DNA from 2 places in the Micromonospora ureilytica genome. Region 2 is predicted to be linked to the other one. Evidence: riboswitches for the same ligand, from Rfam matches in the RefSeq annotation. Region 2 holds a riboswitch; the other holds the start of a gene.

Region 1 (7,713 bases), 450 kb from region 2:
GAACGAGGGCAAGGCCGTTTCGCGAGCCGACGCCCGGCCCGGTGACCTGGTCTTCTTCTTCTCCGGCCTGAGTCATGTCGGGCTCTATCTGGGCAACAACACAATGGTGCACGCGCCACGTGCCGGCAAACCGGTGCAGGTGTCCAGCATCAACACCATGCCCGTCGCCGGGTTCCGTAGACCCGGCTGATCCACCCAGCGCCAACACGACGGCCCCCGGTCACCGACCGGGGGCCGTCGTGGTTTCTCAGCGGGGCGCTCCCACCGGGGATGGCAGCAGCTGCACGTCGGCGAGGTCGACGTACATGATCCGGTGGCCGAACTGGATCTGCGCGTAGCGGTTCTTGCCGCGAATCACCGTCCAGTCGCCGGGCGAGGAGCCGTCGACGGTGCTGGCCCGGTAGTACTCGCCAGCCAGCACCGCGCCGACGGCGTACCGCTGCCCGGCGGTCAGGGTGTACTGCAGCGGCGAGATCGCCTGGTAGGGCACCCCGTCCGGGTACGCCGACTGCTCCGGGTAGGCCCGTCCGTACACCGGAATGGTGGTCCGGCCGGGCTTCGGGGTGGCCACGACACCGACGGTCCAGCTGGCGGTCGGCGCGGACGCCGGGTTGTGGAACCAGGCCCGCTGCCCGAGGTACCAGATCGCCGTCCAGTCGCCCTGCCGTCCGGCCAGCGCGTACGTCTGCCCGGCGGAGGCCCGGGCACCGTGGTCCGACACGGCCATCGTGTTCGGGGTGCCGTCCGGGCGGAGCGCGATGTCGTTGACCAGTGGCGCGTCCGCGGACGGTGCGCTGCGCAGCACGACCGCCGAGGAGCCGCGCGGCGCGCACGGGACGCCTGCGGTGACGCAGTCGGTGAACGCCGGCCGGTTGGTGGCGTAGTCCGGGTAGATCCGGACCAGCCCGGTGGCCGGGGTGCCGGTGTCCAGTCGAGGTGCGTGCAGCAGGTCGAAGTAGTGCGTCCAGTCCCAGTACGGCCCCGGATCCCAGTGCATTCCCCGCACTGTCGAGGGGATGGTGCCGGGCACGTTGTCGTGGCCGATGATGTGTTGGCGGTCCAGTGGGATGCCCAGCCGCAGCGCCAGGTGCCGGACCAGCTTCGCCGAGGTCCGGTACATCGCCTCGGTGTACCAGGTGCCCTGCGCCGCGAAGCCCTCGTGTTCCAGACCGATCGACTTGGCGTTGACGTACCAGTTGCCGGCGTGCCAGCCGACGTCAGTGGTCCGCACGTGCTGGGCGATGTGCCCGTCGACCGAGCGCAGCGAGTAGTGCCAGCTCACGTAGGTCGGATCCTGGACGAGTTGCAGTGTCGTCGCCCAACTCGCCTCGGTGTCGTGGATGACGATGTACTCGATCTTCTGCCGCGCGGGCCGGTCGGAGAGGTCGTGGTTGCCGTAGTCCCCGTCGCCGAACGCCTCGTAGGGCGCCGGGATCCATTCACAGGAGATGGTGCGGGGGCACTCCACCCCGTCCGGGCGGGCCAGCCGGCGCAGACCCAGCCGGTCCAACCAGGAACGCTCGGGCCGCACCGTACGGGCCGGCAGGGTGATCCGCTGGCCGTCGTCGGTCACCCGGGTCTGGCCCGCGCCGATGGTGGTGAAGACCTCGTCGGCGAAGGCCGCGGCGGCGTCGGCGCTGTCCGCGCCGGAGTAGCGGGCCACCGCGCCGTACCAGGCCGCCGGGTCGGTGTCCGCGCCGACCGGCGCGTTCAGATCCCGTTGGTACGCGCTCAGCAGCGCGGCCCCACCCCGGATGTTGAGGCCCGCGTCGGTGCGCAGTGCCTCGGGGGTGGCACCGGTCAGCGTGGCGGCGGCGTCCACGGTCTGCAACGCGGCGGTGGACGGCGCGGGGGCCTCGACGGGCCGGGGCGCGGGCACCCGGGCGGGACGGGAGTCGTCGCCGCGTGGGTCCTCGGCGCCGGCGTCGTGGTGACCGCGCCCCGGTAGGGCAGCCACGTGCCGGGCGTCGGTCAGGTGCATCGGGCCGTACCCGCCACTGGTGCTCGGTGTGCCGGCGTTGGTGTCCCAGCGCGACTCCAGGTAGGAGACGCCGAGCAGCACGACGGTCGGCACGCCGTACTCGGTGGCCGCGGCGGCGTACTGGTGTTGGCGGTCGGTGGTGGGCGCGGCGGCGGCCGGGCCGACGGAGAGCGGCACCGTGGTCGCGGCGGCGACCACGGTGGCGGCGAGCAGTGCCCGCCAGCCGGTCGACAGGGTTGGATGGTGCATCGAACCCCCTAGATTCTCGCGGAGTGAGGTCAGGTCACCATCGCGCCGCCCGGGAGGTCAGGTCAATACCTTTCCATCTATCGAAGCATGCGGAAAGAATTCTTCACACACGGTCGGTGACCTCGTCCAATCCGTACGGAGTGTCACGGCCGCATGGGTTGCGGATCGGTAACAAGCGTCTCTACTCTGGTCATTCGTCGGCCCGACAGCAGCTCCGCCCAGCCCGGGCGGTAACGGACCGACACCGCCGAGTCGTTTCCGAGCGAACCGGGGACCCAGGTCCCTCGGGGTGAATCCGCAGCCACTGCGGTAGGGCGCCGACTTCCCGCCCGAACCCGTCAGCTAACCCGGTAGGCGGTCAGGAAGAAGGAGTACGGAACCCCGGTGGCACTCCATGCCCCGCGGCCGTCGTCCGAGCGGTCGGCATCAGCCGGCCCGCCGTCGATCGTGCCGCGCCCACGCTGGTCCCGCTTCACCACCGCACTCGCCGCGCTGGCCGGCATCGCCGTCGTCCTGACCGGCACTGCCACGGCGGCCCACGCAGACCCGTCCGTCGCCGAGATCGAGCGCCAGATCGACGCCGACTGGAACAAGCTCGAACCGATCATCGAACGGCACAACGCCACTCGCACCGACCTCGCCGCGAAGCGCAAGCAGGCCGACGCGCTGGCCGCCCGGATCACCCCGCTGGAGCGTCAGGTCGACGCCGCGATGGACAAGGTCAGCGCCCTGGCCGTACGCGCCTACATGGGTGAGAACGTCTCGACAGTCAACGCGATGCTGGGGAGCCGGTCGCCGAGCGAGGTGGTCGGTCAGCTCGAAATGCTCGACCGCTTCGCGCACAACCAGCAGAAGGACGTACGCCAGGTGGCCGACCTGCGCGACCAGCTGGCCGCGCAGAAGGCGCCGCTGGACGAGATGGTGGCCCAGCTGGCCCGCACCGAAGCTCAGCTGGCGGCGAAGAAGAAGCAGATCAACGACGAGATCGACCGCCTGCAGAAGCTGCGCCTCAAGGTGTACGGCAGCGGCGGCGGCGGCCCGCTGCGCCCAGCGCCCTGCCCGGGCAGCTACCCCGGCGGCGCCGCGGGCACCGCTGTCAAGTTCGCCTGCGCGCAGATCGGCAAGCCCTACGTCTGGGGTGCCGAGGGTCCGAACTCGTACGACTGCTCCGGGCTGATGCTGGCCGCCTGGGCGAAGGCCGGTGTGTCGCTGCCGCACAACGCCGCCGCGCAGAGCCGCGTCACGAAGGACGTCAGCAAGGGCGACCTGCGCCCCGGCGACCTGGTCTTCTACTACAGCGACATCCACCACGTCGGCATGTACGTCGGCGGCGGCTGGGTGGTGCACGCCTCGCAGGCCGGTCAACCGGTCAAGATGAAGAAGGTCGACGACGGCCCGATCCACAGCTACGGCCGCCCGGGCTGACCCCGGGTGATCGAAGGGCCCGCCGCGATCCGTCGCGGCGGGCCCTTGTCGTCGTGGTTCTAGCGGGTGAACCTCAGCGGGTTGGCCAGGTGCGCCAGTGCTGCCAGGCGCGGCTGGGCGTCGGCCCCCGCTGGCCCTGGTAGCGCGAGCCGTAGACCGCCGAGCCGTACGGGTGCTCGGCCGGCGAGGAGAGCCGGAAGATGCAGAGCTGCCCGATCTTCATGCCCGGCCACAGGGTGATCGGCAGGTTCGCCACGTTCGAGAGTTCCAGGGTCACGTGACCGGAGAAGCCCGGGTCGATGAAACCGGCGGTGGAGTGCGTGAGCAGCCCGAGCCGGCCCAGGGAGCTCTTGCCCTCCAGTCGGCCGGCGAGTTGGTCACCCAGCGAGATGACCTCCAGCGTCGAGGCGAGCACGAACTCCCCCGGGTGCAGCACGAACGGCTCGCCGTCGGGGACCTCGACCACCGATGTCAGGTCGTCCTGCTGCATGGCGGGGTCGATGTGGGTGTAGAGGTGGTTGTTGAAGACCCGGAACAGCCGGTCGAGTCGGACGTCGATGCTGGACGGTTGGACCAGGGTGGGCTCGAACGGCTCCAGGCCCAGCGTGCCGGCCTTGATCTCGGAGACCAGGTCGCGGTCGGAGAGCAGCATCGGACCACCATAGCCGCGTTGCCAAAAGTGGCCGGATTCGGTGCCGGTGACCAGCGCGTCGAGGTCGCCGCTCGTACATTTGTTCGATAGAATGCCCGCATGGCTTCCTGGTCCGAATTCGCCGCCGACGAGCCCCGACTCGCCGACGGGATCCGCGTTCTCCTCCAGCAGTACGGGCCGGGCTTCGGCTATCTGGCCACGGTCCGCGCCGACGGCGGGCCCCGCGTCCATCCGGTCTCCCCGGTCATCACCGCCGAAGGGCTGTTCTGCTTCATCATCGACTCGCCCAAGCGCCGCGACCTCGAACGAGACGGCCGTTACGCGCTGCACTCGTTCCCGCCGGAGGAGAGCGACGACGAGGCGTACGTGGCGGGCCGCGCCCGTCCGGTGACCGATCCGGTCCGGCTGGCGCAGCTGGCGCAGAGCGCCCGGGCCGAGCCGCAGGTCGACTGGCGGCTCTTCGAGTTCACCGTCGACGTGGCGATGCTCACCCGCCGCGAGCAGCACATCGCGGGCATTCCGGGCCTCGCGCCGGGTCGGCCGGCCGTTCGGGTCTGGCTCGACCCGCACGCCCCGTCGGCTGCCGCCGCCCCACTTGCCGTCCCGCAGGCGCGCCCGACCCGCCTCAGCCGCGACGTCCAGTGCACGGCCGCCTGACCATGATCTGAAGATCATCGGCGCGCTGGCTCCGTCGTCACGGAGCCGGCGCCCGGCCGTACGCCCCGCCCTGCACCGCGCCCTGCACCCGTCCGCCCCGACGCTGCATGATCAACTCGGTTTCGGTGAAACCGCGGTGTCCCGGCGCTTCGGATGCCCCGACTTCCAGAAAGCCGAGTGGATCAACCGGACCGACCCGGGCGGTGCGGTACGCGAACAGCAACGGCGGGCGGGGGTACCTGGGTGCACGGGCTCGACCACTCGGGTACAGTGGTGCCGCTTGCGGGTGTAGTTCAATGGCAGAACATCAGCTTCCCAAGCTGACAGTGCGGGTTCGATTCCCGTCACCCGCTCCACCGCGAAGGCCCTGGCCAGGACGAGAGTCCCAGCCAGGGCCTTCGATGCTGTTGCGGCCAGCAGCGCTCGCGGCCGACAAGACCCTGAGGGCCCCGAACCCCGGCCGTTCCAGCGTTAACCTCGCTGGCCTCCCAGAGCGTTCAAGTGGTGGGAGGTACACACACGATGCAACGACCTCGGGAACTGGCGCCACCGGAAGGCTTCGCCGAGTTCGTCGCGGCGCGCTCCGATGCACTGCTGCGTTCGGCCTGGCTGCTCACCGGTGACGCCGGGCGCGCCGAGGACCTGTTGCAGACGGTCCTGGCAGACGTCTGGCGGCGCTGGGCCACGATCAGGAGCGCCGGGCATCCCGAGGCGTACCTGCGCCGAGCGTTGTTCACCACCTACGTCTCCTGGTGGCGGCGGCGCTGGCGCAGCGAGATTCCAAGCCAGCCACCGGACGGGCCCTCACGTGGCGACGTGGCAGGGGAGTCCGTTGACCGGGACGCGGTACGCCGCGCGTTGGCCCGGCTCAGCCGGCAGCAGCGGGCGATCGTGGTGCTCCGCTACGTCGAGGACCTGACGGTGCAGCGGACAGCGGAAGTGCTCGGCTGCTCGCACAACACGGTCAAGGTGCAGGCCTTCCGTGCCCTACGGATTCTGCGTACCGATCCGAATCTTGAGCTGTTTGCCGCTTGGAGGTCGCGAAGTGACGCGTGAAGATGAGGACATCAGGCTCCTGTTGACAAGCGCCGTTCCCCCACTGACGCCACCACCGGATCGGGTTGTCGAGGTGGCGAGGCGCGTCCGCCGGCACCGGCAGCGCCTGATCGGGAGCGCCGCGCTCGCCGTTGCCGTGGCCGTTGGGCTGGGCGTCGGAGGGGCGCAGATCCTCACCGATGGCAACCGTGCCCCCTCGATGGCGGGCGATTCCGGCGGACAGGGGCAGTGGACTTCGTGCGTCGAGGCTGCACCGGAGATGGTCAAGCGCGGCTTCAATGTCCGGACCGAGGAGGCAGCCGCCCTGCCCCGCCTCGGCGATGGCTTCATCCCCGCCGAGGCCGTCATCTGCCGGCTGGTCCAACGCGCTAACGTGGGCGAGGACGTGCTGGTGACGGAACAGCGCAGCTACGACGCCGCCGCCCTCGCCGCCCTCGCCGCCGTGCTCCGCCTGCCTGATGCGCCACAGAATCCCAACCCCCTCTGCAGGGCGAACCTGCAGATGGCACCCTGGCTCGCGCTCGTTGACGCGGAGGGCCGGTGGACACGGCCCGGCATACCACTCGCTACCTGCCACAACCATCTCCCCGACGCGGTCAGTGAAGCCCTTCATGCCCTGCCGCTGACCACCGTGGCAACCCATCGGCTCGCCGAGTCGCCCACGGCGGGGTGCGACATGACAGCGCTGGCGAGGACGAGCGACCCTGACGCCCGTCCCGGCGCCCTGCCGGAGCCGTTCCCCGCCAGGCAGCAGGTCCGCCTCTGCGTCTACGACGTGCCGAAGAGTCAGCAGGGAAGCCGCATGCTAGACGGCGACTTCGCGCACGGGACGGTGCTGCCGGAGGACCGACGGGCAGCGATCGAGGGTGCGCTGCGCTCGTCCGGGCCGGCGAACCCGTGCCATACCCGCGCCAGCCGCTTCGCGGTGCTGAGTCCGTTGACCGGCAGTGGCCCGCACACCTACGTCGAACTCGACGGCTGCCGTCGAGTCACCATGGGAGCCGCTCCTGATCCTGTGATCAACGCGCAGGGCGACGCCGCGCTGATCGCGCTCATCGACAAGCCGTGACCTGTAGGGCGGGACGTCCGGGGAAATCCGGCCAACGGCCGTGCCTGGAGGTCATGCCGAGATCGCTTGTAGCCCCGTACCAGCCGCCGCTAAGGGTGGGTGCCCAACGGGAACTCACGGACGGTGCGCCACGGGCTGACGTCCGGTGTTCCGGCGATGAGCCGGACCCTGTCGATCGCCGCGTTGATCGGCAGGTGAGCGGAGATGGTTTCCGCGGCGTGGCTCAACACGGGCTTGGCGGCGTCGTGACCAATGGTCAGGTGCGGCACCACATCGCTGTGCGCCCCGGCGTACGGGGGTGCCTCGGGAAACCGTTGCCACACTGCCTCGGTGAGGTCGCGGAAGGGCCGGTCTGGCTGCGGGGCAAGCCAGACGACCGCGTCACCGAACCAGCCGACGTGCGTCAGTGCGACGTCGAACCTTGGTATCTCGGCAAGGGTCTCGCGCAGCACGGCCAGGGCCTGCTCGTTGATCCGCTGCGGAGGTAGGAACGGGTAGAGGACGGTCACGTGCGCTGGCACGCCCCAGGAGGCGGCCGGGTCCAGCGATGCCCGGAACTGGCCCACCGCCTCCTCGGCCTCGGGTATCGGCACGATGAGCGCCGTCTGTGTCGGTTCCATACCC
Region 2 (7,713 bases):
GTGACGGGTCGGGCAGCGGCCCCCGGGTAACGAGGCTCAGGCCTGCTGCTGTGCCTTCCTGGTGGGAGTGTCGGCGAAGAGCGCGAGCAGGTCGCCGACCTGCCGGTCGGCCTCGGCGGGGTGCCGGAAGCGGCCGGCCGGGTTGAGGGTGTACTCGTTGCGTCGCCCGACCCGGGTGCGGTGCAGGTAACCGCCCGCCTCCAGGTCGGCCACGATCGCCTGCGCGGCCCGTTCGGTCACGCCGACCTCGGCCGCGACGTCACGCAGTCGGGCGGTCGGGTCGCGGGCGATTGCCAGCAGGACGTGCCCGTGATTGGTGAGGAACGTCCAGTTCCGCCCGCCGTCGGTGTCGCCCGTCACCGTGCTCGCCATCGTTGACCGCCTTTCGGGATGTCCGCCTGCCCTCGGGAGAGTCTGGTCCGCCCTGCCCCGTCACGGTTGCCCAGGGGGCGACCGGGGGTCAACGTATGAAATCTAAATCACGCATACCTTGACGCATCTTACGGTGCGTGTGACGGTGGAGCACGAGCCAGCGCCCGCCACCCGGCCGGCGGCGAGCCGGCTTGACCAGGTCAGACGCGTCGAGACGAGGTGCGGGATGAGTCATACCGGGAGCGTCGGCGGTCAGCCGGGTTCGCAGCGGATCACCGACCGGGCGTCCGTGCTCAGCGAGCCGACCCTCGCGTACGCCGAGCTGGTCGCCGGCAACCGGCGCTTCGTCGGTGGCGCCCCCCGCCACCCCAACCAGGATGCCGGGCGCCGCGCCGCCGTGGCCGACGGGCAACACCCGTTCGCGGTGGTCGTCGGCTGCTCCGACTCCCGGCTGGCCGCCGAGATCATCTTCGACCGAGGGCTGGGGGACCTGTTCGTGGTCCGCACGGCTGGACACACCGCCGGGCCCGAGGTGCTCGGCAGTGTCGAGTACGCGGTGACCGTGCTCGGCACTCCGCTGGTGGTGGTGCTCGGCCACGACTCGTGCGGTGCGGTGCAGGCCGCCCGAGAGGCCGCGGCGACAGGTACCGCACCGAGTGGGCATCTGCGCGCGGTGGTCGACGCCGTGCTGCCCAGCCTGCGCCGGGCCGAGGCCGAGGGCGTGGACGACATCGACGGCATCGTCGACATCCACATCGCACAGACCGTCGAGACGCTGCTCGGGCAGTCCCCCGTGCTGGCCGAGGAGGTGGCGCGGGGGCGGTGCGCGGTGGTGGGCGTGTCCTACCGGCTGGCCGCCGGAGCGGTGCGCCCGGTGGCCGCCGTGCCGGCTGGCTTCGCGACGCTGGACGCCCCGACCGAATCGACCGACCCGGCTGCCCCTGCCACCGTCTGACGCGACGAGGGCCGCTCCGCGTCACGCGCGGAACGGCCCTCGACCGGGGATCGTGCGGGTCAGAGCAGCGACATGTGGACGTGGTCGGTGTGGTTCGACGGTCCGCTGTACGAGCTCCAGCCGGTGGCCGGGAACCAGATCTGCCGATTCCAGATCACGTAGTAGATGCCGAGACGGTCGGCGTTACGGATGAGGAACGCGGCGACGTTGTTGCCGTACGTCCGGGTGTCGTTGTTGTGCCACGGGGCGAAGCCGCTCCTCTGTAGCGACCAGTCGCAGGCGCGGCCCTTCGGGTGCTCCCACGGCCCGCCGGGGCGGTAGCAGCCGACGAACCGGTTGAAGCCGGCCGCCTTGACCTCCTTGTACGCGTGCAGCGTGCGCGGCGTGATGCAGCCGGACGTGGTGGGGTCGTTCTCACTGCACGACTGGGGCTTCCAGTCACCGTCGGCCGTGCGACCCGGGCCGATCTTCGCGACCTTGGAGGTGGCATCCACCAGGCCGCCGGTGAAACCCTTGCCGCCGACGAGGGAGAGCGCCTTGTCGGCCTCGCTCTTGCGCTTCGCCATCAGGGCGGTCTGCTTCTGCTGCTCCCGGACCTCGGTGTCGAGGGCCAGCTTGGCCTGCTCGGCGCGGGCCTTCACCTCGTTGACCTCGGAGAGCTTCTTCTCGTTGACCATGTTCATCTCGTCGAGCATCCCGGCGCGCTGGACGAACGAGTCGGGCGCATCGCTCTCCAGCAGCATCGCGACCGCGCCGATCCGGCCGGTCCGGTACGCCTGGGCGGCGATCTGCGCGACCTGCGGGGCCAACGCGTCCAGGTCGGCCTTTGCCCGGTCGACCTCCGCCGCCAACTCGCCCTGCCGCTTCTTGGACTTGTCCAGCTTGGACTTTGCGGCGGAGTAGTCGCGGTTGGCCTGCTCGATGACGTCGTTGAGCAGCTTGGGCTCGCCGTCCTCCTCGTGCCCGGACGGTGTGGGAGTCGTCGGGGCGGCGTGCGCCGGGAGCGGCCCGGCGAGCACGGTCAGTGCGGCGATCACGGCCACCACGGGAGTCAACCAGCGGCGTAGGGGTGCCGTCACAATGTTCCCTTCCGTCGACCGCCGACCGGGTTAGCTGACGGGTTCGGGGCGGAAGTGGCCCCTACCGCTGACGCGGATTCACCCCAGGTACCTGGGTCCCCGGCTCGCCGGTTGGCGATTGGGCGGTGGCACCGCAGGCGCCGCTTCGCGCCTTCATCGGTAACCGGCAGCGAGGTTACCCGAGAGTCGACCGGGTGAGCTACGCCTGGATGCCGACCAAAAGCGTCATTTCGCCATAGCGTTGAGTGACCAGTGACGTGGTTCTCAGGGTGGATGCCCGATCTGGTCACGCTGAGGAGTGTCACCATGCCGTATCCGTGCTCCTGTTCGACTCCGGCCACCTGTCGGTGGCCTGGGATGGGGGTGCGATCCGCGGCTGGTCCGGCTCGTCGGAGCCGACCGTTCGCGGTGAGCTGAGTGCGGCAAGTGCCTCGCTGCGGTCCGGCTGGGGTCGCCGGGCGGGGGCGTCGGTGGACGGCGTCGCATCGGTGCGGCCGGCGGCGGTCACCACTGCGGCCAGCCCGGTGGTCAGCGGCACGGCGGCGATCAGACCGAGGGTGGCGACCGCGCTGCGGACGATCTCCTGCGCGAGGAACTCACTGGTGAGGATCTGCCCGATCGGCCGCGAGTCGGCAGTGAGCAGGAGCAGCAGGGGCAGCGACGCGCCCGCGTACGCCAGCACGATGGTGTTGACTGTGGAGGCGATGTGCGCGCGGCCGACCCGGGTGGCCGCACGGTACAGCTGCAACCGGGTCAGGCCGGGGTTGGCGTTCGCCAGCTCGGTGACGGTGGCCGCCTGGGTGACCGTCACGTCGTCGAGCACACCGAGCGATCCGATGATGATTCCGGCGAGCAGCAGACCGTGCAGGTCCACGTCGCCCTGGAACATCGACAGGGTGGTGGCGTCCTCGCTGCCGAAGCCGGTGAGGTGGGTCGCGGCCGTGGCGATTGTGGCGAGCACGCCGGTCAGCACCAGGCTGCCCAGGGTGCCGAGCACCGCGACCGAGGTCTGTGCGGTGACCCCGTGGGTCAGGTAGAGCACCACGAACATGATCAGGGCCGCGCCGACCACCGCCACCAGCAGTGGTGACCGGCCGGCGCCGATGCCGGGCAGCACGAAGGTGAGCAGGATGGCGAAGCTGGCGGCCAGCCCGGCGAGCGCGGCCAGACCTCGCCACCTACCGAACGCGACGATCGCGGCCGCGAAGACCACCGCCAGCCACACCATCGGGGTGCCGCGTTGGTGCTCGGCGATGTTCCAGTTGCTGGTGGTGGGATCGGTCGGGTCGGCGAGTTCGACAAGGATGACCTCGTCGCCGACCTCGACCCGGGGTGCGCCGGGTCCGTCGGGCACCGGTGTCTGGACCTGCTGGCCGGCGGTCGGCCCGTCGTCCACCCGGACGTCGACAGTGCCGCACCGCCCGTCGCCGACCCTCGGTGTGCCCTCGGGAACCGACGGCACCGGCGGGCACGGCTCGCTCACCACCCGGGTGACGGTGCCGGGGTAGCGCGGCACGTCCGCACCACCATCGGTCTGCGGTGACCCGCCGCGCGGCCAGAGCAGCGCCGCGGCCAGCACGGTGGCGACGAAGAGGGGTACGACCGTCAGGACGAGGATCCGTCGCACCCGTGGTGGGGCGGACGGAGCAGAGTGAGTGTGGTCGGCGGCCAAGGCGGGAACTCCCAACGATCCGGTGCGTGGTACGGGTCAGCGGGCCGGGCGGTTCACCGTTTCGGTGGGAAACGCGGCGGACGGCGGGGCGCATCGCTGCCTGATCAACGCTTGATCACGGACGGTCAGTGCTCGGCCCGGTCGGCCGGAGGCGACGCCACATGGTGGTGTCGCCGGTGCCCGACTGTGCAGCGGCATACGGAAGGCCATCGTGGGAGATGCTAGCCAGCCGACCCGGGGCTTGCAGGTCGTGGCGGGGTGTCGGGCGGTCGAACCGCCCGCACGGCGGTCCCGGGGCCGTCAGCCGCGCTTCATGAGCCGGCCGACCGCCGCCATCATTTCGGTGGCCATCTCGTCGGCCCGGCCCTCGGCGGCGCCCTCGTGCATGCAGTGCCGGGCGTGCCCGTCGAGCAGCCCGAGGGCCACCTTGTCGAGGGCGGCCTGGATGGCGGAGATCTGGGTGAGCACGTCGATGCAGTAGCGGTCGTCGTCGACCATCTTCTCGATGCCCCGGACCTGCCCCTCGACGCGGCGGAGCCGCGCGAGCAGCTGGTCCTTGCTGGCGGTGTATCCGCGGATCGGGGTGGGTGCGGTCATGCCGACCAGGATAGCGTACCCCCAGGGGGTATGGTACGGTCGTGGTCGGATGAGATACCCCCACGGGGTACCGGTACCGTAAAGGAGACGATCCGATGGTCAACACCACGTACCAGGTGCAGGGCATGACCTGTGGGCACTGCGTCAGCGCGGTGAGCGCCGAGGTCGGCGCCATCACGGGCGTGCGTGAGGTCCAGGTCGACCTCGCGGCCGGCCGGGTCACCGTCAGCAGCGACCAGCCGCTGGACACCGCGGTCGTCCGGGCCGCCGTCGACGAGGCCGGCTACGACCTCGTCGACGCGTGATCGGAGGGCCGGCGTGCGTACGGTGACGAGACTGGCCGGGTTCGCCGTCGGCCTGGCGGCGGTCTTCGGCGCGACGTACGGGGTCGGCCGGGTCGTCGACCCCGACCCCGCCCCGGTCGCCGCCGCCGCCCCGTCGGCGGACGAGCGCGGCGGGACGACAGACCGGATCCCCGGCGGGCTGCTCGTCTCCGAACGCGGCTACACCCTCGAACCGGTCGACGCCCCGCCCGGCGAGTTCGCCTTCCGGATCGCCGGCCCGGACGGCCGCCCGGTCACCCGGTACGAGGTGGCGCACGACAAGCTGATGCACCTGATCGTCGCCCGCCGGGACCTCTCCGGCTTCCGTCACGTCCACCCCGACCTGGCCCCGGACGGCACCTGGCGGGTCGACTCCCCGCTGACCGGCCCCGGGCAGTGGCGGGCGTTCGCCGACTTCACGCCAACCGGGGGCGAGCCGCTGACCCTCGGCGTGGACGTGACGGTCCCCGGGGAGCTGACCGAACGGCAGTTGCCCGCCCCGGCGACCAGCACCACCGTCGACGGCTACACGGTCACCCTGACCGGTGCGCCGCAGCCGGGCCGCACGTCATCGCTGACCCTGACCGTCAGCCGGGACGGGCAGCCGGTCACCGACCTGGAGCCCTACCTGGGCGCGTACGGGCACCTGGTGGCACTGCGCCGGGGTGATCTGGCGTACCTGCACGTGCACCCGGACGGGACGCCCGGCGACGGGCGCACCCGGCCCGGTCCGGCCGTCACCTTCCTCGCCGAGGTGCCCTCGTCCGGCAGCTACCGCCTCTATCTCGATTTCCAACACGGCGGGCGGGTGCACACGGCCGAGTTCACGGTGGTCGCCGGCGCTGCCCCGACCGGCGACGTCCCCACCCCGAGCGGGCCCGCACCGACCGGCGAGGCCGACCACGGCACCCCCGGGCACGGACACAACTGACGGGACCAGACGATGACCACCACCAGCAGACCGCTGCCCGAGGCGCCGAACCGGATCGAACTGGCGATCGGCGGGATGACCTGCGCCGCGTGTGCCGCCCGGATCGAGAAGAAGCTCAACCGGATGGACGGGGTGAGCGCCACAGTCAACTACGCCACCGAGAAGGCGACAGTCCGGTACGCCGACGGCGTCACGCCGGACGACCTGATCGGGACCGTCCAGAAGACCGGTTACACGGCGGCGCTGCCGGCCCCGCCCAGCGCGGAACCCCCGGTGGACCCGTTGCGGGGCCCGCGTACCCGGCTCTGGGTCTCGGTGGCCCTGAGCGTGCCGGTGGTCCTGCTGGCCATGGTTCCGGCCTGGCAGTTCGACTACTGGCAGTGGCTGTCGCTGACCCTGGCCGCCCCGGTGGTGGTCTGGGGTGGGCTGCCGTTCCACCGGGCCGCCTGGACCAACCTGCGGCACGGCGCGGCCACCATGGACACGCTGGTCTCGCTCGGCACCCTGGCGGCGTTCGGCTGGTCGCTCTGGGCGCTCTTCCTCGGTGACGCGGGCATGCCCGGGATGACGCACCCGTTCCGCTTCGACATCACCCGCACCGACGGCGCCGGCAACATCTACCTGGAGGCGGCCGCCGGGGTGACCGTGTTCATCCTGGCCGGTCGCTACTTCGAGGCGCGGTCCAAGCGCACCGCCGGCGCCGCCCTGCGTGCCCTGCTCGACCTCGGCGCCAAGGACGTGGCGGTGCTGCGCGACGGCGTGGAGACCCTGATCCCGGTGGACCGGCTGGTCGTCGGTGACCGGTTCGTGGTCCGCCCCGGGGAGAAGATCGCCACCGACGGGGTGGTGGACGAGGGCACCTCCGCGGTCGACGCCAGCATGCTCACCGGCGAGTCGGTGCCGGTCGAGGTCGCCCCGGGTGACGGCGTGGTCGGCGCCACGATCAACGCGGGTGGGCGGCTGATCGTCACCGCCACCCGGGTCGGCGCGGACACCCAGCTCGCCCGGATGGCCGACCTGGTGGAGCAGGCGCAGAGCGGCAAGGCAGCCGTGCAGCGGCTGGCGGACCGGATCTCCGGGGTCTTCGTGCCGATCGTCATCACCCTCGCCGTCGGCACGCTCGGCTGGTGGCTCGGCACCGGGGCCGGCCCGACCGCCGCGTTCACCGCCGCCGTGGCCGTGCTGATCATCGCCTGTCCGTGCGCGCTCGGCCTGGCCACACCGACCGCGCTGCTGGTCGGCACCGGTCGGGGCGCCCAGCTCGGCGTGCTGATCAAGGGCCCGGAGGTGCTGGAGTCGACCCGCCGGGTGGACACTGTGGTGCTCGACAAGACCGGCACCGTGACGACCGGCCGGATGACACTGGTGGACGTGGTGCCGGCCAGCGGTGTGGACCGGGCCGAGCTGCTGCGGCTCGCCGGGGCGGTGGAGGCCGCCTCCGAGCACCCGATCGCCCGTGCGGTCGCCGCCGCTGCCAGCGACGAGGGCGCGCTGCCCCCGGTGACCGCCTTCGGCAACCTCGAAGGGCTGGGTGTCACCGGCACTGTCGACGGGCGGACCGTGCTGGTCGGCCGGGTCCGGCTGCTGCGCGAGCACGAGATCGACGTACCGCCGGAGGTCGAGTGGGCCGTGCGCGACGCGGAGGCCGCCGGCCGTACGGCGATCGTCGCCGGCTGGGACGGACGGGCCCGCGGCGTGCTCGCGGTCGCCGACGTGGTCCGGCCGAGCAGCCGGGCGGCGGTGGCCCGGCTGCGCGGGCTGGGGCTGTCCCCGGTCCTGCTGAC

The links. A riboswitch is a leader RNA that binds a small molecule or an ion and turns the genes downstream of it on or off. The one in region 2 is predicted to bind cyclic di-AMP.
Region 1: another riboswitch for cyclic di-AMP. It lies ahead of IW248_RS33765 (C40 family peptidase); the one in region 2 lies ahead of IW248_RS22680 (coiled-coil domain-containing protein).

What each region holds. Positions count from the first base shown of each region.
Region 1 covers NZ_JADOTX010000001.1:5,424,835-5,432,547, reverse strand. The annotation lists gene IW248_RS24845 (C40 family peptidase) at 1-190, shown strand, start outside; gene IW248_RS24840 (N-acetylmuramoyl-L-alanine amidase) at 248-2,230, opposite strand; cyclic di-AMP (ydaO/yuaA leader) riboswitch at 2,466-2,601, shown strand; gene IW248_RS33765 (C40 family peptidase) at 2,615-3,655, shown strand; gene dcd (dCTP deaminase) at 3,729-4,307, opposite strand; gene IW248_RS24825 (pyridoxamine 5'-phosphate oxidase family protein) at 4,407-4,964, shown strand; tRNA gene IW248_RS24820 (tRNA-Gly) at 5,247-5,320, shown strand; gene IW248_RS24815 (SigE family RNA polymerase sigma factor) at 5,487-6,020, shown strand; gene IW248_RS24810 (hypothetical protein) at 6,010-7,089, shown strand; gene IW248_RS24805 (2'-5' RNA ligase family protein) at 7,179-7,709, opposite strand.
Region 2 covers NZ_JADOTX010000001.1:4,973,435-4,981,147, reverse strand. The annotation lists gene IW248_RS22690 (helix-turn-helix transcriptional regulator) at 37-372, opposite strand; gene IW248_RS22685 (carbonic anhydrase) at 599-1,327, shown strand; gene IW248_RS22680 (coiled-coil domain-containing protein) at 1,387-2,406, opposite strand; cyclic di-AMP (ydaO/yuaA leader) riboswitch at 2,411-2,541, opposite strand; gene IW248_RS22675 (YibE/F family protein) at 2,708-4,078, opposite strand; gene IW248_RS22670 (metal-sensitive transcriptional regulator) at 4,379-4,675, opposite strand; gene IW248_RS22665 (heavy-metal-associated domain-containing protein) at 4,771-4,980, shown strand; gene IW248_RS22660 (DUF8832 domain-containing protein) at 4,994-5,929, shown strand; gene IW248_RS22655 (heavy metal translocating P-type ATPase) at 5,942-7,713, shown strand, end outside.